Regions from separate parts of the Mesorhizobium sp. M1088 genome, predicted to be linked through region 2. Evidence: predicted binding sites of a transcription regulator. Region 2 holds the regulator's gene; the other holds the start of a gene.
What was found. The regulator PhoB, encoded in region 2, activates phosphate uptake and scavenging genes when phosphate is short. The targets are predictions, from matches to a motif close to TGTCATNNANCTGTCAT.
Positions count from the first base shown of each region.

Region 1: olsB (l-ornithine N(alpha)-acyltransferase) is a predicted target of PhoB. The motif match lies at 12,626-12,642, and genes of this name have one in related genera.

Region 1 covers NZ_JAMYMO010000008.1:66,777-81,750, forward strand. Annotated here, with positions in the region: gene NKH49_RS12595 (SDR family NAD(P)-dependent oxidoreductase) at 1-466, shown strand, start outside; gene NKH49_RS12600 (cation:proton antiporter domain-containing protein) at 579-2,351, opposite strand; gene NKH49_RS12605 (baeRF12 domain-containing protein) at 2,579-3,028, opposite strand; gene cysG (siroheme synthase CysG) at 3,469-4,920, shown strand; gene NKH49_RS12615 (DUF2849 domain-containing protein) at 4,917-5,222, shown strand; gene NKH49_RS12620 (nitrite/sulfite reductase) at 5,296-6,966, shown strand; gene NKH49_RS12625 (phosphoadenylyl-sulfate reductase) at 6,941-7,705, shown strand; gene NKH49_RS12630 (DUF934 domain-containing protein) at 7,908-8,444, shown strand; gene NKH49_RS12635 (DJ-1/PfpI family protein) at 8,582-9,202, shown strand; gene NKH49_RS12640 (fatty acid desaturase) at 9,350-10,372, opposite strand; gene NKH49_RS12645 (hypothetical protein) at 10,499-10,702, opposite strand; gene grpE (nucleotide exchange factor GrpE) at 10,939-11,574, shown strand; gene olsB (l-ornithine N(alpha)-acyltransferase) at 11,687-12,562, opposite strand; gene NKH49_RS12660 (PAS domain-containing hybrid sensor histidine kinase/response regulator) at 12,712-14,974, opposite strand, start outside.
Region 2 covers NZ_JAMYMO010000018.1:44,651-59,624, reverse strand. Annotated here, with positions in the region: gene NKH49_RS20515 (CHASE domain-containing protein) at 1-873, opposite strand, end outside; gene NKH49_RS20510 (ATP-binding cassette domain-containing protein) at 1,003-1,803, opposite strand; gene NKH49_RS20505 (sugar ABC transporter permease) at 1,819-3,183, opposite strand; gene xylF (D-xylose ABC transporter substrate-binding protein) at 3,325-4,365, opposite strand; gene NKH49_RS20495 (ROK family protein) at 4,652-5,896, shown strand; gene phoB (phosphate regulon transcriptional regulator PhoB) at 5,906-6,595, opposite strand; gene phoU (phosphate signaling complex protein PhoU) at 6,612-7,319, opposite strand; gene pstB (phosphate ABC transporter ATP-binding protein PstB) at 7,352-8,155, opposite strand; gene pstA (phosphate ABC transporter permease PstA) at 8,152-9,003, opposite strand; gene pstC (phosphate ABC transporter permease subunit PstC) at 9,007-9,996, opposite strand; gene pstS (phosphate ABC transporter substrate-binding protein PstS) at 10,056-11,117, opposite strand; gene NKH49_RS20460 (hypothetical protein) at 11,772-12,125, shown strand; gene NKH49_RS20455 (DUF2865 domain-containing protein) at 12,209-13,180, opposite strand; gene NKH49_RS20450 (hypothetical protein) at 13,515-13,724, shown strand; gene tolA (cell envelope integrity protein TolA) at 13,854-14,258, opposite strand; gene NKH49_RS20440 (glutathione S-transferase family protein) at 14,623-14,974, opposite strand, start outside.

The DNA of each region.
Region 1 (14,974 bases), on a different contig from region 2:
GCTCAAGGACGGCAACAGCCGCATGAACTCGATCGACACGCCGATGCATGTCTGGCGCGACGTCTTCCAGGTGAATTTCTTCGCGCCGATCATGCTGGCGCGCGGACTGTTCAAGGAACTGGCATCGGCCAAGGGCTCGATCGTCAACGTCACGTCGATCGCCGGCACCCGCGTGCATCCTTTCGCCGGTACCGCCTATGCGACGTCGAAGGCAGCACTCGGCTCGCTGACGCGCGAGATGGCGCATGATTTCGGCCCGCACGGCATTCGCGTCAACGCGATCGCACCGGGCGAGATCGACACCGCGATCCTGTCGCCGGGCACCGAAAAAATCGTCGAGACAATCCCGCTGAGAAGATTGGGCACCACGGCAGAAGTCGCCGACATCATCTTCTTCCTGTGCTCGCAGCAGGCGTCCTACGTGACCGGCTCGGAAATCCATATCAATGGCGGCCAGCACGTTTGAGCGGTTGGTTTTGATCAATCGTTGACGCTGCCCCTCATCCCCCTGCCGGGACCTTCTCCCGTGAAGAACGGGGAGAAGGGCTTGACCGCAACGCTGGCGGGGCGGCGCAGGCTTAGGCTGCCGTGGGCGCTTTCGGTGCTGCCAAAACCTCCTCGACGATGCCGCGGGCGATCTCGCGTTCGCCCATGATGACGGTGTCGGCACCAAGGTTTTTGAGGTGCTCGACCTCGGCATCGGAATGGGCGCGGGCGATGATTTCGATTGTCGGATTGGCGGCGCGGGCGCGCAGCACGACCTGCCCGGCCTCGAAGGCGTTGGGGATGGCGAGGATCAGCCGCTTTGCGCCCTCGGGATTGGATGCGGCGAACACGTCGCCACTCGCCGCGTTGCCGGGTACGGTTTCGACGCCTTCGGCCTTGAGCTTCGCCAACGTCTTGTCGGCATCCTCGATGACGAGGAAGGGCAGGGCGGCCTGCTTCAGCGCCGTGCCGACAAGGCTGCCGACGCGGCCGTAGCCGATCAGGATGGTGTGGCCGGTCAGCCTGGTCCTGGGCGGTGGGCCATCCTCGTTAGCAGGCGCCGCGACCGAAGCCACCTGGCCGGGCTCGGTCGCCGGGCCGATCGGCCTTGCTTCGCCGGACGGCGCCGTCCTGCCGGCGCGTGCTTCCAGCCAGGGTTTCATCCGGTCGACGGCAAAAAACATCAGCGGATTGAGGACGATCGACAGGATGGCGCCGGCGAGGATGAGGTCGCGGCCTTGTTCGGGCAGCAGTTTCAGCCCGACGCCGAGTTCAGCCAGGATGAACGAGAATTCGCCGATCTGGGCTAGGCTTGCCGAAATCATCAATGCGGTTGCCACCGGATAGCGGAAGACGACGACGATGACGAAGGCTGCCAGCGACTTGCCGACAACGATGATGGCCAGCGTCGCCAGGATCGGCCAGCCATTGCTGATCACGCTGAACGGGTCGAACAGCATGCCGACCGAAACGAAGAACAGCACGGAAAAGGCGTCGCGCAGCGGCAGCGATTCCTCGGCCGCCCGGTGGCTGAGCTCGGATTCGCTCATGATCATGCCGGCGAAGAAAGCGCCGAGAGCCAGCGACACGCCGAACAGCTTGGCCGCGCCGAAGGCGACGCCAAGCGCAATCGCAAGCACCGCCAACCGGAACAGTTCGCGCGATCCGGTATGGGCGACGTAGTGCAGGATCCAGGGGATAAGCCGGCGGCCGACCACCAGCATGACCAAGACAAAGGCCGCGACCTTGGCCAGTGTGATGGCGACGACGCCCCAGACGCCGTAGCTCGCCGGCAGCGACAGCAGACCGCTGGAGTGCACCTCAACCTGCTCTTGGCCGCCGAGCACGCCGGCCAACGCCGGCAAAAGCACCAGCGCCAGCACCATCGCCAGATCCTCGACGATCAGCCAGCCGACGGCGATGCGGCCGCGCTCGGTCTCGATCAGCCGCCGCTCCTGCAGGGCGCGCAACAGCACCACGGTCGAGGCCACGGAAAGCGCCAGGCCGAAGACCAGTCCCGCGCCCATCGACCAGCCGAGCATCCAGGCAAGGCCGGCGCCGAGGGCCGTCGCGAAGCCGATCTGCACAATGGCGCCGGGCACGGCGATGGCGCGGACCGACAACAGGTCCTTCAGCGAGAAATGCAGGCCGACGCCGAACATCAGCAGGATAACGCCGATCTCGGCAAGTTCATTGGCGAGGCCGGCATCGGCGACGAAACCCGGCGTGTTCGGTCCAACCAGAACGCCGGCGACGAGGTAGCCTACCAGCGGCGGCACGCGAAAACGGTTGGCAAGTGCGCCGAAGACGAAAGCCAGCCCCAGACCGGCGACGATGGTGGCGATAAGGGGCGTGTCATGCGGCATTGTCTATGGAGCACCTTCAGGAATCGCGATGTCGGATATGCGCCGTCCAAAAGCCGCCGCCTTGGCAGTATGGAGGCTGGGACAGTCGCGAGACAACCCGCAATTCCCATGAAATCGATGGCAAGGCGGCAAAAAGGCGTTGAGCCGGCAAGCGTTGCCACCCGGCGCGGCCTGCTCCAGGCAGGCGATTGCTACGGAAACGAAAGTTGCGCGCCGCCGATGCCCGATCAGGTCGCCTGCAGCAGGCTCTCGATATCGGGTATGCTGTGGTTGGTCAGCGTCTTTGGAATTTCGGCCGTTATCTTGTCGGTGACCTCCTTGTGCAGCTTCCTGCGCATGTCGCCCAGCACCGGCGGCGGCGCGATCAGCACGATCTCCTTGAAGCTGCCGCGATGCGCGAGCTTGTAGAGCCTGTCGGCAATCTCTTCGGCAAAACGCTCCTTGCCGAGACGGTGCCAGTCGGTGTCCTCGACCGCACTGCGGTGGACGGAAGGGCCGTCGCTGTAGCGGCCGGGGCGGTCCGTGCCTTGTTCTCGGGTTGCCGGATTTTCCTGCTCCATCTCGTGCACGACCTGAAGGTCGGGATATTGGACGTCTCCACGGTTCTCGAGGAACAGCGCCTTTTCGCCATCTGCCACCACGATCCATAGTCCGCGTTTCAGTCTGACGTTGCTCATGGGGCGCTCCTTTTTTGATTTTTCGAGCCCATCGCCGGGCCTTTGCCGCAGGGGTGTGACCGGGCCTGGGTCCATAGAGCAAACGCGTGCCGAGGCGGGAATGTTCCGGCACTCGGACCCGGTGCTCCGACAGGGGTCGGCGAGAGTGCGGGGCTGCCGTCGATCGCTCGGTCAGCATCCGGCGGCTTAATCTACTAAATTGATAGAATTTAGAAAAATCTGTTTTGTGGTTAGCTCCTCCGGCCGCTAAAAAGGCAGCGGATCAAGGGCTGCAACAGCAGCTTCAATCTGCCCCGCATTTGAATGTGGAATATTTTTCTCTTGGCCTTCATGCTTGCAGAAAAGAGATTGCCTGCTACGAAGCGATGCGCGAGTGGGTGCCTTCTGGTTTTTCGCGCCTCCGCGTAGAACTGACAAACGGTTCCAGGATTCCGCTCGTCATGCCGCAAGCCACACCCAAGCTCAATGCCTTTCCCGTCTTCATGCGGGTCGAGGGCGAAGCCATAGCCATCGTCGGCGGCGCAGAGGAAGCGCTGGCCAAGGCGCGGCTGCTCGCGCAGTCGAGCGCTGTGCTGCGCATCGTCAGCGATGAAACAAGCCCGGAGCTGCTGGCCTTTATCGCCGAGACGGGGGCCGCCCACATCGCCGACGTCTATGATGCAGCACATCTCAATGGTGCGGTGATGGTGTTTGCCGCCAGCGGCGACGAGGCGCTCGATCGCCGCGTTGCCGGGGATGCGCGCCGGCTGGGCATTCCGGTCAATGCCGTCGACCGGCCGGAGCTATGCGATTTCTTCACGCCGGCACTGGTCAACCGCGCGCCGGTCGCCATTGCCATCGGCACGGAAGGTGCCGGCCCGGTGCTGGCGCAGATGCTGCGCAGCCGCATCGACCGCATGCTGGCGCCCTCGCTCGGGCCGCTCGCAGCGCTCGCCGCATCGTTTCGCGACACCGCCGAAAGACTGCTGCCGAAGGGCAATGCCCGCCGCCGCTTCTGGAGCGATTTCTTTGGCGGCGCGCCGGCCCGCGCTGTCGAGGCAGGCGAGCTTTCGCAGGCGCATGATGCGGCCGTCGGCCTGCTGCTTTCGACAGAACCGGCATCGGGCCATATCGCGCTTGTAGGCGCCGGTCCAGGCGCCGAGGACCTTTTGACGCTGCGCGCCCATCGCCTGCTGATGGAAGCCGACGTGATCGTCCATGACGCGCTGGTGCCGGAGGCGATCGTCGCAATGGGCCGTCGCGATGCCGAGCGCCTGCCGGTCGGCAAGCGCAAGGGCTGCCATTCCAAGAGCCAGGCCGAGATCAATGCGCTGCTGGTCGAGCTTGGCCACGCCGGCAAGCGTGTCGTGCGGCTGAAGTCCGGCGACCCGCTGGTGTTCGGCCGGGCCGGCGAGGAGATGGCGGCACTTCGCGATGCCGGCGTCGCCTACGAAGTGGTTCCGGGCGTCACCGCGGCCTTCGCCGCCGCCGCCGATTTCGAACTGCCGCTGACGCTGCGCGGCGTGTCGTCGTCGATGGTGTTCACCACCGGCCATGACCTCAAGGGAAATTCGCTGCCCGACTGGGCAAAGCTCGCCATTTCCGGCGCGACGGTCGCCGTCTATATGGGCCGCTCGGTCGCCGCCGAGGTCGCCGGCCGGCTGATCGAAGCCGGCCTGTCGCCGGATACGGCCGTCGCCGTGGTCGAGAATGCCAGCCTTGCCAATCGCCGCCGTTTCCACGGCACACTCGCCGACCTGCCGTCGCTGGAGGCGCGCGCCGACCTCAGCGGCCCGGTGATGACCATCATCGGCGATGCGGTCGCCGGCGCCAATTTCGAACGGTCCGAGCCGCTGGCGGCACACAGGCAGGAAAGCGTGGCGAGTGCTGCCGCGCAAGGAGTGAGCCAATGAAAGTCCTGACCGCGAACCGCCTCGCCGACGGCATAGCCGTCTGGTACGCCAATGGCGGCTGGGCCGAGATCATCGACCATGCCGACATCGCCCATGACAAGGCGGCCGAGGACCGGCTGGAGGCAATCGGCGCCAAGGCCTCCGCGAACAACGAAGTGGTCGACGTCAGCCTGATAGACGTGACCGTGGCCAACGGCACGGTCGAAGCGGTCCGGCTACGTGAAAAGATCCGTGCCGCCGGCCCGACCACCCGCAACGACCTGGGCAAGCAGGCCCGTCCGCAAGCCGCACGTGCGGCATAGATGACACAAGCATGATCCCGATCATGCTCGAACGAAGAAAATAACGGGCGGACGCGCCCGGAAAGACCTGAATATGTACCGTTACGATGAGTTCGACCACGATTTCGTCAAGGCACGCGTCGCCGAGTTCAGCGACCAGGTTGCGCGGCGCCTTGCCGGCGAGATCACCGAGGACCAGTTCCGGCCGCTGCGACTGATGAACGGCGTCTATCTGCAACTGCATGCCTATATGCTGCGCATCGCGGTGCCCTACGGCACGCTGAACAGCAAGCAGCTGCGCATGCTCGGCCACATCGCCCGCAAATACGACAAAGGTTACGGCCATTTCACGACGCGCCAGAACATCCAGTTCAACTGGCCGGCGCTGTCGGACATCCCGGCGATCCTGGCTGATCTGGCAAGCGTCGAAATGCACGCCATCCAGACCAGCGGCAATTGCATCCGCAACGTCACCGCCGACCACTTCGCCGGCGCCGCCGCTGACGAGGTTGCCGATCCGCGCCCCTATGCCGAAATCCTGCGGCAATGGTCCTCGGTGCATCCGGAGTTCTCGTTCCTGCCGCGAAAATTCAAGATCGCGGTGACCGGCGCCGAGCGCGACCGCGCCGCCATCCAGACGCACGACATCGGCCTGCACCTGAAGAAGAACGCCGCCGGCGAGCTCGGTTTCGCCGTCTATGTCGGCGGCGGCCAGGGCCGCACGCCAATGGTCGCCAAGAAGATCCGCGATTTCCTGCCCGAAGCGGATTTGTTGTCCTACTGCACGGCGATCCTGCGCGTTTACAACCTCTATGGCCGGCGCGACAACAAGTTCAAGGCGCGCATCAAGATCCTGGTCCATGAGACCGGCGTCGAGGAGATCACCCGCCAGGTCGAGGCCGAATGGCAGGAGTTGAAGGACGCCGAGCTGAGGCTGCCGGAAGAAGACATCCGCGCCATCGATGCCTATTTCGCGCCGCCTCCGCTTGTCGACCGGCCGGAAGGCGACGAGGCGGTCAAGCTTGCCCGCCTCGACTCCAAGAGCTTTTCCGAATGGCTGGACCAGAATGTGGTCACCCATCGCCATCCCGACTACGCGGCAGTGACCATCTCGCTCAAGGGCATCGGCGAGACGCCGGGCGATGCCTCCGACAGCCAGATGGAAGCGGTCGCCGACATTGCCGAAAAATATTCATTCGACGAGCTGCGCGTCAGTCACGAGCAGAACCTGATCCTGCCGCATGTGGCGCGGGCCGACCTCAAGGCGGTCTATGATGCGCTTGTCGATATCGGGCTGGCGACGGCCAATTCCAACCTGATCAGCGACATCATCTCCTGCCCCGGCCTTGACTATTGCGCGCTGGCAACGGCGCGTTCCATTCCCGTGGCGCAGGAAATCTCGCGGCGCTTTGCTTCTCTGGAGCGCCAGCGCGACATCGGCGAATTGAAGCTGAAGATTTCCGGCTGCATCAATGCCTGCGGCCATCACCATGTCGGCCATATAGGCATCCTGGGCGTCGAGAAGAAAGGCGCCGAGCTTTACCAGGTGACGCTCGGCGGCTCGGCCGACGAGAACACCTCGGTCGGCGAGATCATCGGCCGCGGCTTCAGTTCGGAAGAGATCACCGATGCCATCGAGCAGATCGTCGAGACCTATCTCGGGCTTCGGCTGGACAGAAACGAAAGATTCATCGACGCCTACCGCCGAGTCGGTCCCGCGCCGTTCAAGGAGGCGCTCTATGCTGGCGAAGCCAAGGCCGCTTGACCGTATCGTCGACGTCGAGGCCGGCATCGCCGCCCAAGCGGCGGGTCTCGACGCGCTCTACGGCCATCTGAAGCCGCTGGAGATCATCGAGCGGTCGACCCGGGAGTTCTTTCACGGCGAAATTGCCGCCGTCTCGTCCTTCGGCGCGGATTCGGCGGTGCTGCTGCACATGATCGCCGAGATCGACCGCACGCTGCCGGTGATCTTTCTCGACACCGGCAAGCATTTCGAGGAGACGCTCGGCTATCGTGACGCGCTGGCCGCCGATTTCGGGCTGAGCGATATCCGGGTGATCAGGCCCGACGATGCGGCGCTGGCAAGGATCGACCCGACCGGCAATCTGAACGAGACCGACACCGACGCCTGCTGCGACGTGCGCAAGGTCGAGCCGCTGGCGCGCGGCGTCGAGCCGTTCCGCGCCTGGTTCACCGGCCGCAAGCGCTTCCAGGCGGCGACCCGGGCAGCGCTGCCGGTGTTCGAGGCGGTCGGCTCGCGCATCCGCATCAATCCGCTGGCGCACTGGACGACATCGGACCAGGCCGGCTACATGCGCGCGCATGCGCTGCGTGAAAACCCGCTGGTCGCCTATGGCTATCTGTCGATCGGCTGTTTCCCATGCACGCAGCCGGTGCAACCGGGCGACGATGCGCGCAGCGGCCGCTGGGCCGGGCACGCCAAGACCGAATGCGGCATCCACTTGTCGGGGCTGGAAAGGTCGCTGACCGACGCATCACTTTAGGGTATGTTGATATTCAGCCGGCCTGCAAACGGCGGCTTCCTGCGCTTCCGGCGCTCACGTACCCAAAGTACGCTCAGCTCCGGTTCTCGGAGGCCACGCAGTTTGGTCGCTTCGCGCCCGCCTTCGGCTCGGCCTGACCTGAATCTCAACGCACCCTGAGGTGTTTTGCACTTTAGAATCTTTGGACTTGGGAATTTTCTTGATGAGCGACTTGATAGCCGAAAACGCCATGCGGCTGTGGACACCGGATGGGTTCCGCGAGGACGAGTGGGTTCATGCCGAAAGCGCCGAGGCGCTGGTCGGCAATGGCCGTTTCATCCTGCCCTTGCAGGCGTTTCTAGGCCTCGATCCGGAGGTGCGGCGGTCGGCGAAGGAGCGCATCGGTGTGCTGCTGCAGCCCGGCGATCAGCTCGAGAAGATCGCAGGCCTGCTCGATCAGCTGTCGCTGGTTGCGCTGGCGTTTCCGGCGTTCAATGACGGCCGCTCGTTCTCCAAGGGCGAATTGCTGCGCAGCCGTTATCATTTTGCAGGCGCTATGCGCGCCACCGGGCAGGTGCTGATCGATCAGCTGCCGCATATGCTGCGCGTCGGCTTCGATGAATTCGAGGTATCGCACCCGGTGCTGCTGAAGCGGCTCGAGCAAGGCCGCACCGGCGGACTGCCGCTGTTCTATCAGCCGGCGGTGAAGCCGGAGGCCAAAGGCCCGAAATATTCCTGGCGGCGGGTTTGCGCCGGCTGATCCGCTCCAGAGGGCCAGAAGCCCTATCTGGTCGGACCACATTCCCGATTCAGCCTTTTATTTTGCGCCTCTCCGCCTTAGGATAGGCCCATTATTTCGCGATCCGAATAAATGTGGCCACAAGGGAGGAACCGGGTATGGCTGGCAAGAAGATATTGATGCTCGTTGGCGAGTTCAGCGAGGAGTACGAGATTTTCGTCTTTGAACAGGCCATGCATGCGGTGGGCCACACCGTCCACGTCGTTTGCCCCGACAAGAAGGCCGGCGATATCCTGAAGACCTCGCTGCACGACTTCGAGGGCCACCAGACCTATACGGAAAAGCTCGGCCACGACTACATCCTCAACAAGACGTTTTCCGAGGTCAATCCGGCCGACTACGATGCCGTCTACGCGGCGGGCGGGCGCGGGCCGGAATATATCCGCATCGACAAGCGCGTGCAGGCGCTGGTGCGGCATTTCCATGAGACGGGAAAACCGATCTTCACCATCTGCCACGGCGTGCAGATCCTGATCGCGGTCGACGGCGTGGTGCGCGGCAGGGAAGTCGCGGCGCTGCAATATTGCGAGCCGGAAGTCACGCTGGCCGGCGGCATCTATATCGATGTTGCGCCGACCGGCGCCCATGTCGACGGCAATCTGGTGTCGGCCAAGGGCTGGCCGGGCCTTGCCGCCTTCATGCGCGAATGCCTGAAAGTGCTGGGCACCGAGATCCGCCAGGGCGAGATCCTGATGCGCGACCAGCGCCGGGCGGCTTAAGCTCGGAATGTGGAGCCCGCCGCACCCCCAACGCATGTCACGCAAAAGTGTCAGCGGTTTTGCGATAACGGCATGCATAAACAATAACCTAAAGCGCGTCGCATGAGGCCGGTCGAGCGCGACGCGCTTTAGGTGCGGCGGTATGCTTTACACGGCCATCCGCGCTTCGCGGAACGATACCAGCTTGCTGCGACTCTCGTCCCACAGCGCCAGCTTGACGCAACGCAGGCTGTCGAGGAGTGTGACGCGGCCGATCTCACGCAGCTCCGGATAGTCCCTCAACACTTCCGGAAGCCGGTAGCATGGCACCTTGGCCGAGAGGTGATGCACGTGGTGGACGCCGATATTGCCGGTGATCCAGTTCAGCACCGGCGGCAGGTCGTAATAGGACGAACCGTGCAGGGCAGCGTGCTGGAATTCCCACTCGGAGTCCTTTGTCCACTCCGTCTCCTCGAACTGATGCTGGACATAAAACAGCCAGATGCCGGCCGATCCGGCGAGGATGACGATCGGCAAATGCACGACCAGGAACGCGCCGGGGCCAACGAACCAGATGAGCAGCGCGGCGATGACCGCGATGGCGAGATTGGTCGACATCGACGACACCCAGGGGGTGAAACCGCCCCGCATCATGCCCAAGGGCAGTCTCTGCTCGAAAATGAAGATCCATATCGGGCCAAGGCCAAACATCACCAGCGGATGGCGATAGAGGCGATAGGCGAGCCGGCCCCGCCATGACAGTTGCCGATATTCAGCGACCGTCAGTGTCTTGATGTCGCCGGTGCCGCGCTCGTCGAGATTGCCGGCGCTGGCGTGATGGGTTGCGTGGGCGCGGCGCCAGCAATCGTAGGGCGTCAGCGTCAACACGCCAAGCACGCGGCCGATCCAGTCGTCGGCATAGCGGTTGGCAAAGAAGGAGCCGTGGCCGCAATCGTGCTGGATCATGAAGATACGCACCAGAAAGCCGGCTGCCGGAAGGATGAGGACCAGACCCCACCAATGGCCATAGGCATAGGCGGCCGAGGACAGTGCCCACAGCGTGGCGAAGGGGATGAGGGTGATGGCGAGTTCGACGGCGCTGCGACGCCTGTCGGGCTTTTTATAGCGCGACAGGATCTTCAACCAGGCGCGCTTGCTGTTTGCCACAGCTTCGGGGGAAATCATGTTCATCATGAAACATAGGCGGAGCGGCGCGCTGCCGCAAGGCGGAGATCACGCAAAGTTACTGCGGGTAAATGTCGCGCGATGGCGAGGAATTGCGGCCGCAATCGCAGGTCGCGTTGCTGGCGACGGTGTCTACCGACGGCGCCCGCCTGCGACCACCTTGGCTTCGACGCCGTCCAGGCGGTCGAGCAATTCCTTCAGACGGTCGGGAATATCGGACTCCGTGCGGAAGGCCGGTAAGGTGCGCAGAAAGCGCTTGGTCGCCTCGGTGCCGAGCTGGCGCCGGATATCGGCGGCGAGCCCGTCGCGTTTTTCGCCATTCCTGCGGGGCATCATCCAAAATCCTGTGTCGGCTTCGAAACTCTTCCAAGGGAGGAATGGTTCCCGCATTGTAGTGTCCCGGCAAGCAAAGCCGTCGGGTACGGTAAAGTTTGAATTAAAATCGAAAGGTCTGCGCCGTCCGCCATCAAGCAGCGACAGCGGCTGCAGTATCGCTTGCCCCTTGATTTTTGGCCGCTAAACCTCGATATCGGGCGCAAATCCACACCATTCGAAAATGACGGGAAACGGCGATGAGCGACCAGGCAAAAGACGAACGCGCGCCCGATGAAGCCGAGAAGACCGAGGCTGCCGCGGAGCCAAGGGAAGGTGGCGTCGACGGCGACTATGAGGCGCTTGTGCGGCTTCTGAAGGAAAACGAAGAGCTGAAGGATCGCGCGCTGCGCGTCGCAGCCGACATGGAGAATTTGCGTCGCCGCACCGCCCGCGACGTCCACGATGCGCGCGCCTATGCGGTTGCCAATTTTGCCCGCGACATGCTTTCGGTGTCAGACAATCTGCGCCGTGCGCTGGATGCCATCCCGGAGGAGGCCAAGGCGTCGGGCGATGCCGGCTTCAAGGCGCTGATCGACGGCGTCGAGATCACCGAGCGCGCCATGCTGTCGGCGCTGGAACGCCACGGCGTGAAGAAGCTTGAGCCCGAGGGCGAGAAATTCGATCCGAATTTCCACCAGGCGATGTTCGAGGTGCCCAATCCCGACGTACCGGCCAACACGGTCGTGCAGGTCGTGCAGCCCGGCTATTCGATCGGCGAGCGTGTTCTGCGGCCGGCCATGGTCGGCGTCGCCAAGGGCGGCCCCAAGCATGTGGCGAGCGAAGCGCCGGTGGAGCCGGGGCCGGTCAACGAGCAGGCTGAGAAGGATGCGTAAGTTAGGGGAGTAGGGGAACAGGGCAGTACGGGAGTAGGGAATAGCGCTACGTCGGGCAAAGTAGAGCAATTGCCTACTCGCGCCCTTGCCTTCTCTCCGCCTACTCCCCTATTCAGGCCGCAAACCGCTGCGCTTCTCCGCCATAATAATTGACGTAGCGGGCACCGATCTCCTTGACCGGCATCACCACGAACACGTCGACCGTCGAGAATTCACGGTCGATGACGCAACCGTCGCCGATGCGCGCGCCGACGCGCAGATAGCCCTTGACCAGCGGCGGCATCGCGGCGATCGCCGCCTTGGTATTGACGGCCTCGATCGGCATCAGATCCATCGAACAATAGCGCCCGGCGACGGCACGCACGTCCCATGATGAATTCGTCCGGCAGTGGTGGGCAAGGTAGGTCAGCGCCTCTGCATGTGCCGCCGGCACGGTGCCGTGGAACGACGCGCAGCCGGTCATCACGCCAATGCCGTAATGGTTGATATAGGCCCAGATGCCTTGCCACAGCGCCTCGATGGTGCGCTTCGAGCGGTATTCGGGCAGAACACAGGAGCGGCCGAGCTCGAGGAAGCGCTGGCCAGGATGCCGCGCGATCAGCTTGGTCAGTTCGAATTCGCCTTCGGAATAGAAGCCGCCGGCGGCCGCGGCAATCTCCTGCCGCAGCAGGCGGTAGGTGCCGACGATGCGGCGATGCTCGGGGCCGGAAAGCGAAGTATCGAAGACCAGGAGATGATCGCAGAGGGGATCGAAGCGATCGGCATCGCGGCGGTCCTGCATCTGGAACAGGTCCTTCCTGGCACCAAGCTCGTCGTAGAACACCCGGTAGCGCACTTCCTGCGCGGCAGCGATCTCGGCCTCGTTGCGGGCGAGCCGCACTTCGAGATTGCCGATGCGGCCGAGCGATGCGCCTTTTATGACGGCATCGGCGTTCCGGCCGACGAGCAAAGGCCCGCTGGCGTTCGGCCGAGCATCACATTCCGGCATGACTGTATGCACGAGTGATTCTCCTTCGAGCCATCCCTCTTGGCACGGGGATACGGTGTAGGTGCAACAGGATTGTGACAGTACCGTGATACGGCTCTGCGGGCAATACTTCGTCGGCTGGGCAATCTATCAACCGTCGATGTTGTGCCTCAGGCGGCCGCTTGCCCTTCGACCGCATGAACCAGGGCATCGGGGTCGAGCGGCTTGGTGACGAAGCCGCTGGCACCGTGAGCGAGCACGGCGTGGCGGGTCTTTTCCTGGCTGTCGGCCGACAGCACCATGATCGGCACCGGCGGCACCGCGGTCTCCTCCTCATGGCGGCGGATGGCGGCGATGGCGTCCAGGCCGTCCATGACAGGCATATGCAAGTCCATCAGCACCACGTCGTAACGGTGCTTGTGGCCGGTGCTGATGACCGCCTCGACGGCGGCCTTGCCGTTGCCGACCACTTTCACGCGATGCCCGGCCTTCAGCAGCGTGGCGCGGGCCAGCATGGCGTTGATGTCGTTGTCCTCGGCGATCAGCACCGACAGGCCGTGCTGGCGGGCGCCAATGGCGTGCCCCGTCTGCGCGCCGCGCCTTTGCAGTTGCGGCTCGGCGACGACCGGCGCGTGGCTGGTCAAAAGCACGCGCAGCAATGTCTCACCGCGCACCGGCCTCGCAAGGAAGGTGGCGTAACCATTGGCACGGAACTCGCCAAGCATGCCACGGTCGGTCGGTGCGATCAGCGTCACTGCCTCGCAATCGGCAAATCCGCTCTGGCGCAGGCGCCTGAGCAGCCTGCCGTCGCTTTGCTCCATGGCAGCATCGATCAGCAGCACGTCGCAGCTCTCGGCGAAAGGGGTGGCCTGGGCGGCGGCGGTGGCCAGATCGACCGTGCCGCCATTGGCGCGAATGGTGCGGGCGAGGGCTTCGGCCTCGACCAGGTTCTTCGACACGATCACGGCATGCCGGCCCGACAGCGCGTCCTGGCGGATCTGCGGCGCCTCGACGGCGGAAATAGCGGGAATCTCGAAGACGAATTCGGACCCCTGGCCAAGCCGGCTTGACACAGAGATAGTGCCGCCCATGGCGGTCACCAGGCGCTTGGAAATGGCGAGACCGAGGCCGGCACCGCCATGCGCACGGGTCGAGGTGCCGTCAGCCTGTTCGAAGTCCTCGAATATGCGCTCCATGTCCTCCTCGCGCAGACCGGGGCCGGTGTCGGTGATGGTGAAGCGGATGCGGTCGGTGGTTTCGGTGCGGACGCGGGCGATGCTTGCCAGGACGCCGCCGCTGTCGGTGAACTTGACGGCGTTGCCGATGAGATTGAGCAGCACCTGCCTGACCCTGCCGGGGTCGGCGGTGATCAGCTGCGGCACGTCGGGTTCGACATGACAGCCGAGGCCGATATCCTTGGCAAAAGCCCGCGCCGCCAAAAGCTCGATGACATTGTCGGCGATCTCGCGCACCGACATCGGCTGCGGTTCGGGATCGAAGCGGCCGGCCTCGATCTTGGAGTAGTCGAGCAGGTCCTCGATCAGCGCCAGCAGCGCGCTGGCCGAGGTCGAGATGGCGCCGACATAGGTCCGCTGCTCGGGCGAAAGGCTGGTGTCGGCGAGAAGCCGGGCCATGCCCATGATGCCGTTCATCGGCGTGCGGATCTCGTGGCTGACGGTGGCGAGGAAGCGCGATTTGGCCTGGCTCGCATATTCGGCCCGCTCGCGGGCGGTGATCAGCGAGGATTCGGCGCGCTTGCGAGCGGTGATGTCGCGGGCGATGGCGCGATGCGAAACGGCGCCGCTGTCCTTGTCGCGCACCGACAGCTCGATCCAAGAGAACCAGCGTGGGCCGTCCGGCGTGCGAATGGCGACGTCGGTGGAACTCAGGCATTCATGGTCGGAAAACGCGGCGTCGGGGACGATGCCGACATCGATGCCTAGTTCGGCCAGGGTCTTGCCGGCAAGGTCGCGCTGGTCGGTTTCGACAAGGTCGGCGAAAACCTTGTTGGCGTAGACAATGTGGCCGTCGCGGTCACGATGGACGACGAGATCGCCGAGTGCATCGATCAGCCCGCGAAAGCGCTCCTCGCTCTCCTGCATCTCCCACATGCGGTCGGCCAGCGTCTCTATTTCGGCGCGGCTGCGGGCGGTCGTGGCATCGAGCAGGGCCACCGCGCGGCGCTCGGTGCGCCTGTTGCGCAGATGCATGGCGAGCCCGGCGATGGCTGTCGCCAAAAGGCCGATAGTGATGAAGATCGGCGCCCCGGTCAGATGCGAAAAGGCTGCCAGCACGACGATGGCGACGAGCGTCAGGAAGGGCAGGCCTTCGCGGTTGGAGGCCGGCAGTTCCGGCGCCAGCGGTGGCGCGGCGACAAGCTGCCGTCCTGGCGCCGCGGGGGCCGTCCCGTCGGCCCGTTCGGCTGGTTCCGCC
Region 2 (14,974 bases):
CGGCCTGAACAGGACGACCCACGACCGGCCGGCGACGGTGACCTTGCGGGTGACCAGCAGCCTGTCGCCGAGGCTCGAAACAGGCGGCGTTTCCGATTGGAACAGCAGGTTGTCGCTGTCCACCGTGCCGTCATAGATCTCGGTGTTGACCGGCAGCAATGGTGCCCGGCTGAGCGCAGCCTGGAACAGATCACGGGCGCGGAAGGCCGCATAAAGGAAGCCGGCAGTCGAGGATCTCGTCGCGTTCACGGCGTCCGGCGCGGTTTCGACATTGAGCCGGACGAAGACGAGGAACCCGGTAAAGGTCTGCGCGGCACCCGTATCCTTGCCGAACTGCACGAGCCCGCTGGCGTGCTGCTGGTCGTCGGCCATCGCCTTTTCGATCGCCTCGCGCCGCGCCGGCCCGGTGAACATGTCGTAGCCGATGCTGGATTTGTTGGACGGATCCAGCGGTTCGAACAGCACGATGGGCGTACGCCACGGTAAGTTCGTGTCGGGATAGATCGGATGGCTTGCGCCGTGATCGTGCAGGATGTCGCGCTCGACCGCCGCCTCGTTGCCAGTTTTCGCCAGGCGGAGGAAACCGATGCCGCGCAGGCCGGCGAAATTATTGTCGACGTCGAGCGCGTTGAAGAAAGCCTTGAACTCGCCCTGCGAGATACCGCCATTGCGTGCGTCGAACAGCGCCCGGGTCGAACGCAGCAGCGACAGGTCCAGGTCGATGCGGCTTTCGATCCGGTTAAGCGCGTCGTCTGCCGTCGCCTCGAATTTAATGCGGGCCGCCTCCTGGGTGGCAAAATAGGCAAAACCCGCCATCGTCAGGCTGATCAGCGCGACGGCGATAAAAGCGACGGTCGGAAAAAGCTTCTTCAATTGCTGATACGTCCCGTGGACGGTTCGGCATCTTTATGGGCAAGTCCTGACGCCAACACAATGGCGAGGCCAAAGCATGGTGACGGCTGGCACATTTTGGCGGCGTGTGATTAGCCGGCTAATTCTCGTTCATGCGGCGATCTTCAGCGCGCCCGGCCCCGGAATGGCGCCGGGTGGGCACTTGCCGAGGATGATCATGCCGAGCACCTCGTCCTGGGTGACGTCGGTTGTGCGCGCCGTTCCGACAACCCGACCGTTCTTCATGACGCAGACACGGTCGGCAAGCTCGAACACGTCGTGAATATCATGGCTGATCAGGAAGATGCCGATGCCGTCGGCCTTGAGCTGCCTGACCAGTTCGCCGACCTGCGCCGTCTCTTGCGGCCCGAGTGCAGCCGTCGGCTCGTCCATGATCAGGATGCGAGCATTGAACAGGATGGCGCGGGCGATCGCCACTGACTGCCGCTGGCCGCCCGAAAGCTTTACCACCGGCTCCTTGAAGCGTTGGAAACGCGGATTGAGCCTGCCCATCACTTTGCGCGCCTCGGCCTCCATGGCGACGTCGTCGAGCGTTCCCCAGCCGGTCATCAGCTCGCGGCCGAGAAACAGGTTGGCGGCCGCATCGACATTGTCGGCCAGCGCCAGCGTCTGGTAGATCGTCTCGATGCCGTACTTCTTGGCGTCGCGGGGATTGGAGATCGAAGCCTCCTCGCCGTTGACCAAAATCTGGCCCGCATCGCGCTTGTAGGCGCCGGACAGGATTTTTATCAACGTCGATTTGCCGGCACCGTTGTGACCGAGCAAAGCCATCACCTCGCCCGGGAAAAGGTCGACAGAGGCATCGTCGACGGCGCGAATGCCGCCGAAAGCGATGGAGATGTTGCGCATGTCGATCAGCGGCGTGCCCGTGGGAGCGGTTTTGTCTGCCATGATCGTTCCTCCTCCCTAAACGCGTTTGCGATAGACGGTATCGAGCCACACCGCGAGCACCAGCACGGCGCCGACAACGATGCTCTGCAGCGGTGAATCGATGCCGAGCAGCACCATGCCGGACTGCAGCGACTGCATCAAAAGCGCGCCGAGCATGGCGCCGAGCACTGTGCCGGAGCCGCCGGCGAGCGACGTGCCGCCGATCACCGCCGCCGCGATGACCAGGAGCTCGTCCAGCGTGCCCAGCGCATTGGTCGACGAGTTCTGCCTGGCTGACGAGATCGCTGCGGCGATCGTCGCCAGCACGCCCATGATCATGAACACCTTCATGGTCACCCAGCGCGTGTTGATACCGGCAAGGTTGGCTGCTTCCGGATTGCCGCCGATGGCGAAGACATAGCGGCCGAAACGGGTACGCTTGGCGATGAAGGTCATGATCAGCCCTACGGCTACAGCCATCAGCACGGGTATGGCGATGCCATGGGCGATGAACAGCCCGCCTTCGGGAACGGTTATATTGTTGGCCGCCGCATATCTGTTCACGATGCCGACCGGCCAAGGATAGGAATTGGCAAGCCATATGGCGCCCACGATGACAAGGCAAGTGACGGCCCCGAGGAACGTCTCGGCCCAGATCGGGCGTAACGGGAAGCGGAACCGCTTGCGCTGCACCCGCCCGTTGAGCAGCATGAACACAACCGCCAGGCACGCGACAATTCCGACGATCCAGCTCCATCGCGCGCCGATCGAACCCGTCGGTCCGCCGCCCATCAGCTGGAAAGTGGCATCCAGCGGCGCAATCGTCTGCCCACTGACGACCCACCATGCGGCACCCCGCCAGACCAGAAGGCCGCCCAGCGTCACGATGAAGGCCGGCACCTCGAGATAAGCGATGATGTATCCCTGGAACGCTCCGATCAGAAGGCCAAGCGCCAGGCCGATGGCCAGTGCCAGGATCCAGATCCAGGGATTGCCTAATTGCAGACCGATCATTCGCACCAGGAAATGCACCTGCGCAAAGCCCATGACCACGCCGATCAGACCTTCGGCGGAACCGACCGACAGGTCGATATTGCGCATGACGATAACCAGCACCATTCCGGCGGCCATTATGGCCACGGCGGAAGTCTGCACCGACAGGTTCCAGAGATTGCGTGGCGTCAGGAAGGTCCGGCTGTCGAAGTCGAACGGATTGACGCCGAGCCGTACGCTGGAAATGACATGCAGGCCGACCCAGATGACCAGCAGCGCGCCGACCATGCCGAGCATGCGCGTGTCGAGTTCGGTTGCCTTGAGAAATCGGGCAACGATGCCGAGCTCGGATTCCCGTGCCCGGTCTGCCGTGCTGTCGACCGGCGTGTTGGACGTCGTGTCGGTCATGATGTTTCTCCCGCCGGGTTGCCGTCTGCCGCGGATGCCGGAAGCAGCCTAGAAGTTATCCGCCGGAAGCGGAAAAACAACTTTTGTTGAAAAACGCCGCGGCGAGCGGCCGCGGCGTTCGGACTTCTCGGAAACGTCGGCTCAGTTGCAGACTGCAACAGTGCCAGCCGTCACGCCGGCGCAGACCTCTTCTTTCTTGATCCAGCCGGCGTCGATGACGACGTTGAGGTTGTCCTTGGTGATGGCGACCGGGGTCAGGAACAGCGACTTGACGGCATTGCCGCCGGGCGTGGTGAAATCCTTCACGCCGGCAATGTCGGTCATCTGCTTGCCGTCGGCCAGCTGCGAGGCGATCTCGGCGGCATTCTTGCCGAGCTCGCGCGCATCCTTCCACACCGACACGGTCTGTGTGCCGAGCGCGATGCGGTTCAGCGCGGCGTGGTCGCCGTCCTGGCCCGAAACCGGAACCGATCCGGCCAGCCCTTGCGCTGTCAGCGCGGCGACGACGCCGCCGGCAGTGCCGTCATTGGCCGCGACCACGGCATCGACCTTGTTGTCGTTGGCGGTCAGGAACTGTTCCATGTTCTTCTGAGCGTTGGCCGGCAGCCAGCCGTCCGTATAGGCCTCGCCAACATTCTTGATCTTGCCGCTGTCTATTGCCGCCTTCAGCACCTCCATCGAACCGGCAAACAGGAAATCGGCATTCGGATCGGAACCCGAACCCTTGATGAAGACGTAGTTGCCTTCCGGCTTCACCTTGAAGACTTCCCGGGCCTGCATGCGGCCGACTTCCTTGTTGTCGAAGGTCAGATAGAACACGTCCTTGTTCTCGATCAGCCGGTCATAGCCGACGACCGGGATGCCTTCGTCCAGTGCCTTCTGCACGGCCGGCCCGATGGCCGAGGCGTCCTGCGCCAGGATGATCAGTGCGTTGGCGCCCTGCGAGATCAGGCTCTCGACGTCGGTGAGCTGCTTGCCGGGGTTGGACTGTGCGTCGGCGGAAATATACTTGTCGCCTGCGGCCTCGATGGCCGCCTTCATTGCGGCCTCGTCGGTCTTCCAGCGCTCTTCCTGGAAGTTCGACCAGGAAACGCCGATGACCTTGTCTTTAGCCTGCGCCACCGACGCCAGCGCCAGCGTCATGGCGACACCCGCCAGAATGGCGGTCGTGAATTTCTTCATCATATCCTCCCTGCGCCGCGTACGGCGTGACCAATTGGCTCAAAGACCAGCTTAGAAGCTCTAATTTTTTCGAGCCTCGAAAAAATACTGGCCCGATCTCCGGCTGCTGTCAACATCGATTCTGATGGATTTTGATGACTCTGCGAGTTTTTTCGAGCGTCGGAATAAACGATGACAGCGCCACCTGCATCTGACACTATTTGCCTGCATCCGACACTATTTGTCGGACATTACCGACGGCTTCCGGTTCATGAGCGGCCGCGGCAACCGGGAGGAAAGCAAAACAATGTCGGTCGGAATCCGCCATGACGATTTGCGCCGGCGCAACCGGGCGATGGTGATCTCGGCGGTGCGCCGGGCCGGCCAGCCATCGCGTACTGAGATCGCAGCTACCACCGGCCTCAGTCATTCGACCATATCGGCGATCTCTTCCGACCTGATACGGGAAGGCATCCTCGCCGAGAGCAAGGCAAGTGAGCCCGTTTCGTTGAAACGCGGTCGTCCGCAGGTCGGCCTCGCCCTCAATCCGGAAGCGGCGGCGGTGCTGACCGTGGTGTTGTCGCTGAATTTCCTGTCGGCCGCCATTATCGACTATACGGGACAGGTGGTCGCCGAGGAACAGCGCCGGCTGGACACGCTGACCATGCCGCGCGACGAGCTGATCCGTGAATGCATGGCCATCGTCCGGCGCCGGCTGCAGGATCCAGACCTTGACGTCCGCAGTGTCGCCCGCATCGCCCTGGCGATTCAGGGCATTACCGACTCCCCTGCACGCGCCATGCTGTGGTCGCCGATCACGCCGCAGACCGACATCGCCTTTGCCGACATGCTGGAGGGCGAATTCGGCATCCCGGCAACGGTGGAGAACGACTGCAACATGATGGCGGTGGCTTTGCGCTGGCGCAATCCGGATCGCTATCGCGACGACTTCATCGCCATCCTGCTTTCGCATGGCATCGGCATGGGGCTGGTGCTGAAGGGCGAACTGTTCACCGGGACGCATTCCTCGGGCGGCGAATTTGGCCACATGATCCATCGTCCGGGCGGCGCGCTCTGCCGTTGCGGGCGGCGCGGCTGCATCGAGGCGTATGCCGGCAACTACGCCATCTGGCGCAACGCCAGGCAGATGAGCGAAGACAGCGAACCGGTCGCCGACGTCAGCGACGCCGACATGCGAGCACTGGCGGCCCGGGCGCGCGAGAAAGATGGGCCGGAACGCGAGGCCTACCGCAAGGCCGGCGAAGCGCTGGGTTTCGGTCTCGGCTCGCTGTTCGCGCTGATCGATCCGGCACCGGTCGCGATGGTCGGCGCCAGTGCCGCCGCCTTCGATCTGATCGAGCCGGCCTTGCGGAAGGCAATCGCCCAGACCGCCGGCGGCCAGCATTCAGGCTCGATCTCCTTCGATACAGAGCCGAACGAATTGCCGCTGATCCGCGAAGGCTGCGCGATGCGGGCGTTAAGCTTCGTCGACCAGGAGATTTTCGCGCCGGGCGCGCAAATGAGGCCCAGCGTCAGAAAGAACGTAGCCTGACCAGGCGGGTCAATCTTCCCTGATCGCATAGCCGGCGCCGCGGATGGTGCGGATGACATCCGGCATCCGGCCGTTGTTGACGGCTTTGCGCAGCCGCCCGACATGCACGTCGACGGTGCGTTCGTCGATGTAGATTGTCTCCCCCCAGACATTATCGAGTAACTGGCTGCGCGAGAAGACACGGCCCGGATGCCGCATCATGAACTCGAGCAGCCGGAATTCGGTCGGCCCGAGCCTGATTTCGCTCTTCTTGCGATAGACCCTGTGCGATTCGCGATCGAGCACGATGTCGCCGACCTTCAGCACGCTGGACAGCACTTCCGGCTTGGCGCGCCGCAGCAGCGCCTTGACCCTGGCCATGAATTCCGGTGTCGAAAACGGCTTGACCAGATAGTCGTCGGCGCCGGTCGAAAGACCGCGCACCCGGTCGCTCTCCTCGCCGCGCGCGGTCAGCATGATGATCGGCAGCCGCTCGGTTTCGGGGCGCACCCGCAACCGACGACAGAGCTCGATGCCGGAAACCGCTGGTATCATCCAGTCGAGCACCAAAAGGTCGGGCACATTCTCCTGCAAACGGATCTCGGCTTCGTCGCCGCGTGTCACCACCTCGACCTGGTAGCCTTCGGATTCGAGATTGTAGCGGAGCAGCACACCCAACGGCTCCTCGTCCTCCACCACCATTATGCGTGGTGCGATCATCGGCTGGGCACCCCCATCATGTCACCGGTGCGGACATTGTCGTTTCGTCCTGCTTCGGACGATTGACCGGCAATTGCTCGCCGGTCAGCACATAATACGCATTTTCGGCGATGTTGGTGACATGGTCGCCGATCCGCTCCAGATTCTTGGCGCAGAACAGCAGGTGCGTGCAAGCGGTGATGTTGCGCGGATCTTCCATCATGTAGGTCAACAGCTCGCGGAACACGGACGTGTATTTGACGTCGATGCGCTCGTCGGCGGCACGAAGCTTGGCCAACGCGGCCGCATCGCCTGCAGCATATTCCTCGATGACACCCTGCACCTGGATGAGAACCAGCTGCGCCATCGCGTCGATGGAATGCGACAGGTCCCGCGGCGTGGCGCTGAGGCCGACCGCACTCACGCGCTTGGCGATATTCTTGGCAAGGTCGCCGATGCGTTCGAGGTCGCCCGCCATGCGGATCGCTCCGACCACATGGCGAAGATCGTGGGCCATCGGCTGGCGTTTGGCGATCAGGGTGATGGCGCGGTCGTCCAGTTCGCGTTGACGCGCATCCATGATGGCGTCGTCGGAAACGACGCGTTGCGCCAGCACGTTGTCGGAATTCAACAGCGCCTTGGTCGCCCCGCCGACCATCGAACCGGCGAGGTCGGCCATGTCGCGGATCAGCTTGCTGATCTGCTCGAGATCCTCGTCGAAAGAAGCGACTGTGTGTTCGCCCATGGTCCTGTCCTCATATGCATGATCGGAACGGCTCAGCCGAAGCGGCCAGTGATGTAGTCCTGCGTGCGCTTCTCGCGGGGCGACGTGAAGATCTTCTCGGTCCGGTCGAACTCGACCAGTTCACCCAGATACATGAAGGCCGTCTGGCGCGACACGCGCGCCGCCTGCTGCATGTTGTGGGTGACGATGACGATCGTGTAGTCGGCTTGCAATTCGTCGATCAGTTCCTCGATCTTGGCAGTCGACAGCGGGTCGAGGGCCGAAGCCGGTTCGTCGAGCAGAATGACTTCCGGCTTCACGGCCACGGTGCGGGCGATACAGAGCCGCTGCTGCTGGCCGCCGGATAGGCTCAAGCCGCTGGCGTTGAGCTTGTCCTTGACCTCGCTCCACAGCGCGGCGCGCTTCAACGCCTGTTCGACGCGGCCGTCCATCTCGGACTTGCCGAGGTTCTCGTAGAGCCTGACGCCGAAGGCGATGTTCTCGTAGATCGACATCGGGAAGGGCGTCGGCTTCTGGAACACCATGCCGATCTTGGTCCTGAGGAGGTTGAGATCCTGCGACCGGTCGAGAATGTTCTTGCCGTCGAGCAGCACCTGGCCCTCGGCCGTCTGTTTTGGGTAGAGCTCATAGATGCGGTTGAACACACGCAGCAGCGTCGATTTCCCGCAGCCCGAAGGGCCGATGAAGGCCGTGACACTGCGCTCGGGCAGCGACAGGCTGATGTCCTTCAGCGCCTTGCTCTGGCCGTAGTAGAAGTTGAGATTCTTGACCTCGATCTTCGTCTTCTCGGCGACCGTTTCGGCCATCGTCATGTCTGGGGACAACATCTGTGTCATCTGTCCTCTCTGCGTCCGGTAAGGCTGCGGGCGAGGATGCTCAAGCCCAGAACCGTCAGGGTGATTATGAGTGCGCCGGTCCACGCCAGTTGCTGCCATTCCTCGTAAGGGCTGAGAGCGAACTGGAAGATGGTCACCGGCAGGCTGGCCATCGGCGCGTTGATATTGCTGCTCCAGAACTGGTTATTGAGCGCGGTGAAGAGCAGCGGCGCCGTCTCGCCGGAAATGCGTGCTATCGCCAGCAATATGCCGGTGACGATGCCGGACAATGCGGCGCGGTAGGCGACCGAACGGATCACCACCCAGCGCGGCGCGCCGATCGCGGCACCGGCTTCACGCAACGCGTTCGGCACCAGGTTGAGCATGTCTTCAGTGGTGCGCACGACCACCGGAATGACCAGGATGGCAAGCGCAACGGCGCCGGCAATGGCCGAGAAATGTCCCATTGGCCGCACCATCAGCTCATAGACAAACAAGCCTATGATGATCGACGGCGCCGACAACAGGATGTCGTTGATGAAGCGGACGACGGTGGTGATGCGCGAAAAGCGTCCATACTCGGCCATGTAGGTTCCCGCCAGCACGCCGATCGGCGTGCCGACGACAACGGCGATGATCGTCATCAGCAGGCTGCCCGTGATGGCATTGAGCAAGCCGCCGGCCTCGCCCGGTGGTGGCGTCATCTCGGTGAAGACCGCGAGCGAAAGCCCGGCTGTGCCCTTATAGACCAGTGCGCCGAGAATGAGCGCCAGCCAGGCAAGCCCGATGCCGGCGGCGACGACGCAAAGCGCCATCATCACCGAATTCCTGGCTTTGCGGCGGCTGTGGAGCGATGAGGATGTCGACATCGGTCAGGCTCCCGTACGGGCGTCGATCCGCATCAGCATATAGCGGGCGGCGGCGAGGATCAGGAAGGTGATGACGAAGAGGATCAGGCCGAGCGAAACCAGCGAGGAGGTGTAGAGGTCGCCGTCGGCCTCGGTGAATTCATTGGCGATGGTCGCCGAGATCGTCGTGCCCGGCGCGAACAGGGAGGCACTGATGCGATGTGCGTTGCCGATGACGAAAGTCACCGCCATGGTTTCGCCGAGTGCCCGGCCGAGGCCAAGCATGACGCCGCCCATGATACCGATGCGGGTATAGGGAATGACCACGCGCCGGGTCACTTCCCAGGTCGTGCAACCGATGCCATAGGCCGATTCCTTCAGCACCGCCGGCACCGTATCGAAGACGTCCTTGGTGATCGAGGTGATGAAGGGCAGCACCATGATGGCGAGGATCAGCGCCGAGGTCAGAAGGCCGATGCCGTAAGGAGGGCCGGCGAAAAGGCTGGATAGTCCCGGCACGCCGTGGAAGATGTTGATGATGAAGGGCTGTATCGTCGTCTGCAGGAACGGCGCGAACACGAACAGGCCCCAGATGCCGTAGATGATCGAAGGAATGCCGGCCAACAGCTCGACCGCTATGCCGATAGGACGCCTGAGCGGGCGCGGGCAGAGCTCGGTGAGAAAGATTGCAATGCCGATGCCGATCGGAACCGCGATCAGGATGGCAATGGCCGCCGTCACCAGCGTGCCGTAGATCGGCGCCAGTGCGCCAAATTTTTCCGTAACGGGATTCCAGCTCTCAGTCGTCAGGAAAGAAAAACCGAACGACGACAGCGCCTGCCATGAGCCGGCAAACAGCGAGATGGCGACACCGCCGAGGATGACCAGCACAAGGATTGCGGAAGCGCGGGTGAGTCCGCGAAATATGGCATCTGTGAGCGCGAAGCGCCGCACAGTAGCTTCCCTGGCCCGGGCTGCTGCAGATGATGGCATGGCATCGGAAGCGATGGTCATTGGGTCCTCGCGATTAAAGGCAACAGGGAGGGCGCCATCGACGCCCTCCCTGGAGGAGATTACATAGCCGAGTAGAGCGGCTTGCCGTCGTCGCCGACGACTTCCTTGGCCCACATGGCCTTGACGCTCTCAACCACCTTGTCGGGCATCGGAACGTAGTCCAGCTCGCCGGCCATCTCGTCGCCCTTGTCGTATGCCCAGGCGAAGAATTTGAGCGCTTCGCCGGTGGTCGCGGCATCATCCGGCTTCTTGTAGAGCAGGATCCACGTTGCCGCCGTCATCGGCCAGGACTCGGCGCCCGGCTCGTTGGCGAGGATGACGCCATAGCCCGGCTGCGAGCTCCAGTCGGCATTGGCCGCTGCCGCCGAGAACGCCGCCGCGGTGGGCTCGATCTTCTTGCCGTCCTTGTTGATCATATCGGTGTGGATGAGCTTGTTCTGCTTGGCGTAGGCATATTCGACATAACCGATCGCGCCGCCGGTCTGGGAGACATTGTTGGCAACGCCCTCATTGCCCTTGGCGCCGATGCCGACCGGCCATTCCACGGCCTTGTCGACGCCGACCTTTTCTTTCCAGTCCGCGCTGACGTCGCCGAGGTAATAGGTGAAGTTGAACGTCGTGCCCGAACCATCCGAACGGTGAACGACCGCGATCGCCTGCGAAGGCAGTTTGACGTCGGGATTGAGCTTCTTGATCGCCTCGTCATCCCAGCTCGTGATCTTGCCGAGGAAGATGTCGGCCAGCGTCGGGCCGTCGAGAACCAACTCGCCCGGCTTGATGCCCTCGAGATTGACGACGGGAACGATGCCGCCCATCACCATCGGGAACTGAGCCAGTCCGGACGCTTCAAGCTCGTCGCCCTTGAGCGGCGCATCCGAAGCGCCGAAGGTAACGGTCTTGGCCTTGATCTGCTTGATGCCGCCGCCGGAACCGATCGACTGGTAGTTAAGGCCAACGCCGGTGTCTTTCTTGTAGGTGTCGGCCCACTTCGCATAGATCGGGTAGGGGAAGGTGGCGCCGGCGCCGGAGATGTCCGCGGCGAGCGCGGCGGACAGGGTGAGGGTGGTCGTCGCCGCAGCCATTGCAATCGCAACGGCCGCCGAGCGGATGAAATATCTCATGTGGCCTGCTCCTGTTCGGAATATGGTCTCTCGGCGCCATTCCTCCGGCGCCCGCTGAGGCCAATAGCCCCCGATTATTACAGTCGCATGACAGTTTCATGTCGCTCCGGTAACGACGTCCAGCCGGGTTAAGAAGGAGCGGCCGCGGGCTTTTGTCGGCATGGGCCGCGGTTTGCCGCTGGAATCAGCAGCTTGCGTGAATTCCGGCCGGCATCGTCTGCTCGGCGATCGCAGCCACTGGCTTTAAAAGAAAAAAGCCGGACGGGAGCGCGTTGCATGCAGCCAGAACGTGTCATGGCCGCGCCATCGCCGAAACAGGTCCGTTGGGGTAAATCTGACCCTGTTTCTTGCCGGCGGTCGCTGCTCCCGCCCGTAACTGGAGGAGCGGAACTTCGAACATCCCATTGTCGCCACTGAGCGCGGCTTTGGTATGGTGCGATCGCACCATGGCCTTACGCTGGAAGCGTTGACGAATCGCAAGGTTCTAACTCGCGCTGGACCTCCATCCGCGCCCGACCCGGCGCTCGATCTTCGAGCAACGCCTTCCACTGGAAGTGCGACGACTTCTACTTCACGGTATCTACTCCCTTCGCCCTATTCCGCCGGTTGTCGGTTAGGCCGAAGCAGCGTTATAAGCTTGCAGGGGTATTGCTGATGTCTCGACGGATTCTGCCTGTCTTCCTGTGCCTGGCGCTGCCTCTGGGAAGCGGCTGCGCGCGCAGCTATGACGGCACCGTCATCATTCCCAAGCCGCTCGATGTTCGCCGTTTCTGGGACAGGCCTTCGCCGCAGGCCCAAGCCGAACAGTCGCAACTGGAGACCGACGTCTTTCCAGTGGCGCCGCAAACGCCGAAAGGGCCGGCGGTGCGCAGGAGCGCGGCTTCCGTTGCAACGCCTCGGAGGAGGGTCACCAACAACCCGCCCATGCTGTCGCCGGAGCCGAAGAAGCCGCTAACTTGCAAGAATGTCAGCGAGCCCGGCAAACGGGCCCGCATGGTCTGCGAATAACCAGCCGACGTCGGTCGATGCGCACGGCTCCAGGCCTTGAAGCGGCTATCCGGCCAGCCGTCTCGGAACATCGCCCGCCCTGGTCAGTCCGCCGGGAAAAAGGCCGGCCCGACCACTCTCACCGGCCGCGCGCCGATCGCTTTCTCGATCGACTGATGCTGGGCAGTCCCTGGCACCTCGAAAACCGACGTTTTTGCCCCTGCGAGAGCCGCACCGGCAGTTTCGATCCCGGATTCAGGAATTTCCGCGACGACGCCAAGATCCGGCTTTGCGGTCGGCAACGGAATGATGGCGTTGCTCATGTTGGCCGGTGTCACGGTTCGTGCCCTGAGTTCGGCAACGCGCTGGTAATAGCGCTTGACGTCACAGGCCTTGAAGTTCGCGTCGTCGCGGTACCGGAACGCGGCAGGTAGCTCCACATAGGGTTTTCCCGACTCGAGCGCGACCATCTCTTCGGTCTCGCGAGTGGCATCGCCCAGCGTATAGAGGTCGACGCCGGCATCGTCGCAGATGTAGCGGCACTGATCGACCGTTTCCTTCAGATCGTCGTTCTTGGCGAATTGCGACTTTGGCGCGGGGAAGAAATATCCGTCCGACAAGCGAACGCAAAACAGCATCCGATTGCCGCCAATTGTTGTGCCTGCGGACTGGGCCTTGGGTGCCGTGCGTTGCTGCGCCGGCTGTTTCTTGGCAGCGGGGGCGGCGCAGCCCAGCGCGACAAACCTGGCCTTCAGTCCGGACGTGTCCCTGCTCGAATTCGACAGTCTGGCGATCTGCCGTTGCACCTCCGCCTTGCTGCTGACTAGGTCGGCGCAGGGATTGAAGAAGAAGCCGGCGGTTTTCGCCGTGCATCTGCGTTGTCTCTCAAGCTTTTGAATCGCGGCGAGTTGCCGGCGCAGTTGGGCAAGCTCGGGGCTGGTCCCGCCGCTGCGCCCCGCCGAAAGCAATTGGCTCCTGATGGCACCGCAGCTATCCGCATAGGAGAAGGATGTGCCGAGCGCAACGGCTATTGCCGACACCAGCATCAGAATCGTGAGGGGCCAGAAGCGTGTCATTGGAACGACCATTATCCTTGTTGCACCGAGAACAGGATTTCTTTGTCGACTATGGATAAGTACTAGCTAAATCAGTTTTTCCTAATTGAAGTAGATCAAACTGCCACCAGAGACTTTAGCTCTAGTGTATTAGATCCCCTCGTGTAAATTCAATATTACATTTTTATTTCAAGATTGAGACGAAACGGCAGCAACGCCGGCGGACGCCCGCCACGGCGAAGCTTTGATGTGCGCGGCGGGTTCGGCATCGCGATCAATCCGGCGTTACCGGCCGGCCGTTGCTGAAACCTTAGCCCTGGGATCGGCGTTGAGCGGCCAAAGGAGGAGACCGCAAATGTCGATCCACTTCACTGTCGCGGACCTGACCAGGAATCTGTTCCATTCACTTGGGTTGGACCATGAACGCGCACCGAGGCCACTCGACCACGAGCAGAGGCTTTTGCTGGAACTCGCCGGCCAGATACCGGATTCGGCCTGGAGCGACTATGTCTTCGAGATGCCGGAACTGGCGCGACATGTCGAGGCGAGACGAAGGCGACACTAAAGCGCATCGCGGTCGACCGGGCCTCATGCGACGCGTTTAGGTTCTTGTCTAATGCATGTCGTTGTCGCAAAACCGCCGCGCGCGACATGCATTAGGTCCCGAAAAGTGGAATCCGGTTGTCGGAAAAGATCAAGGCGAAGCCTGCACGCGCGTTGCAGGCTGTTTTTGTTTGGGCGAGTTGAATTGCAGAGTGAACACCTTGCCCGGGATGCCTTCAGCCAGCGCCGGTGAAAGGCTCAATGGCAGGCAATGGTCCACGGCCGCAATCGCCGCATCGACAAAAGCCTGCCGTGCCTTCTCGTCGCCGGCCACGCGGATGGCGGTCGGCTTGGGCCGGCCGATCAGCGTGCCATTGCGCCTGAAGCTGAAGCTCAGGGTAACGGTGGAATTCCCGGCATTCGCCGGCGGGGTCCAGCACGCCTGGATGGCAGCCCCGACCTCGGGCATGGTGTTGAGCGTCGCTGCATTCGATTGACCGGCTGCATCCGCCAGTATGGCGCCTGCAATCACCATCATTCCAGCAATGCTTTTCATGACAGGGCCTCTGTCCTTGAACCGCCATCGAGGACGGGACTACTTCGATGGTAGGGCTCACATCGGCGATGGCAAGATGCCGGCAACGCGCTTCATCAGCCATTCAGGCGTCGTGAAGCGCCGTCAGCCGCAAACTTCGGCAGGGCTGCAATAAGCAAAGGCCGGCGAGCAGCCGACCTTTGCTTTCCATCCGCGCCAGTACATCCGTGGTCGCAAGCTGGAGGTGGATACCAGTAGAAAGGGTTTCGGTTAACGAAACCTTAAGCTCCCCACATCGTGCAAACAGGGGAGAGTAAGAAAGAATTACCTCAGATCATTACCGGCTCCCGCAGAACGTGCGGACGATCGCCGGCCTGCATGTGCCTCAGGCGTTGGCCTGCGACCGCACATAGGCGATATAGCCGCGCACGTCGCCGGCCGGCTCAGCATAGGCCTTGCCGAGCTTCTTCTCGATCGCCGCCATATAGTCTTTTGCCCATTGGGGCAGCGCATAGTCGATGACGGCGAGGAATTCGAGCGTCGCCGCCAGGCGGATGTCGGCGATCGACGGGTTCTTGCCGCCGATGAACGGCTTGCCGTTCCTGAAGAAGCTGTGAAACACCTCCAGCGGCTCGGCTATCGCTTCTATAGCGGCCTTCTGGGCTTCCGACTTCTTGTCGGGGTGGGCGTCGCTTTGGCCGACCTCGCCGGCATATTGCGGGAAATTCAGCACAGGA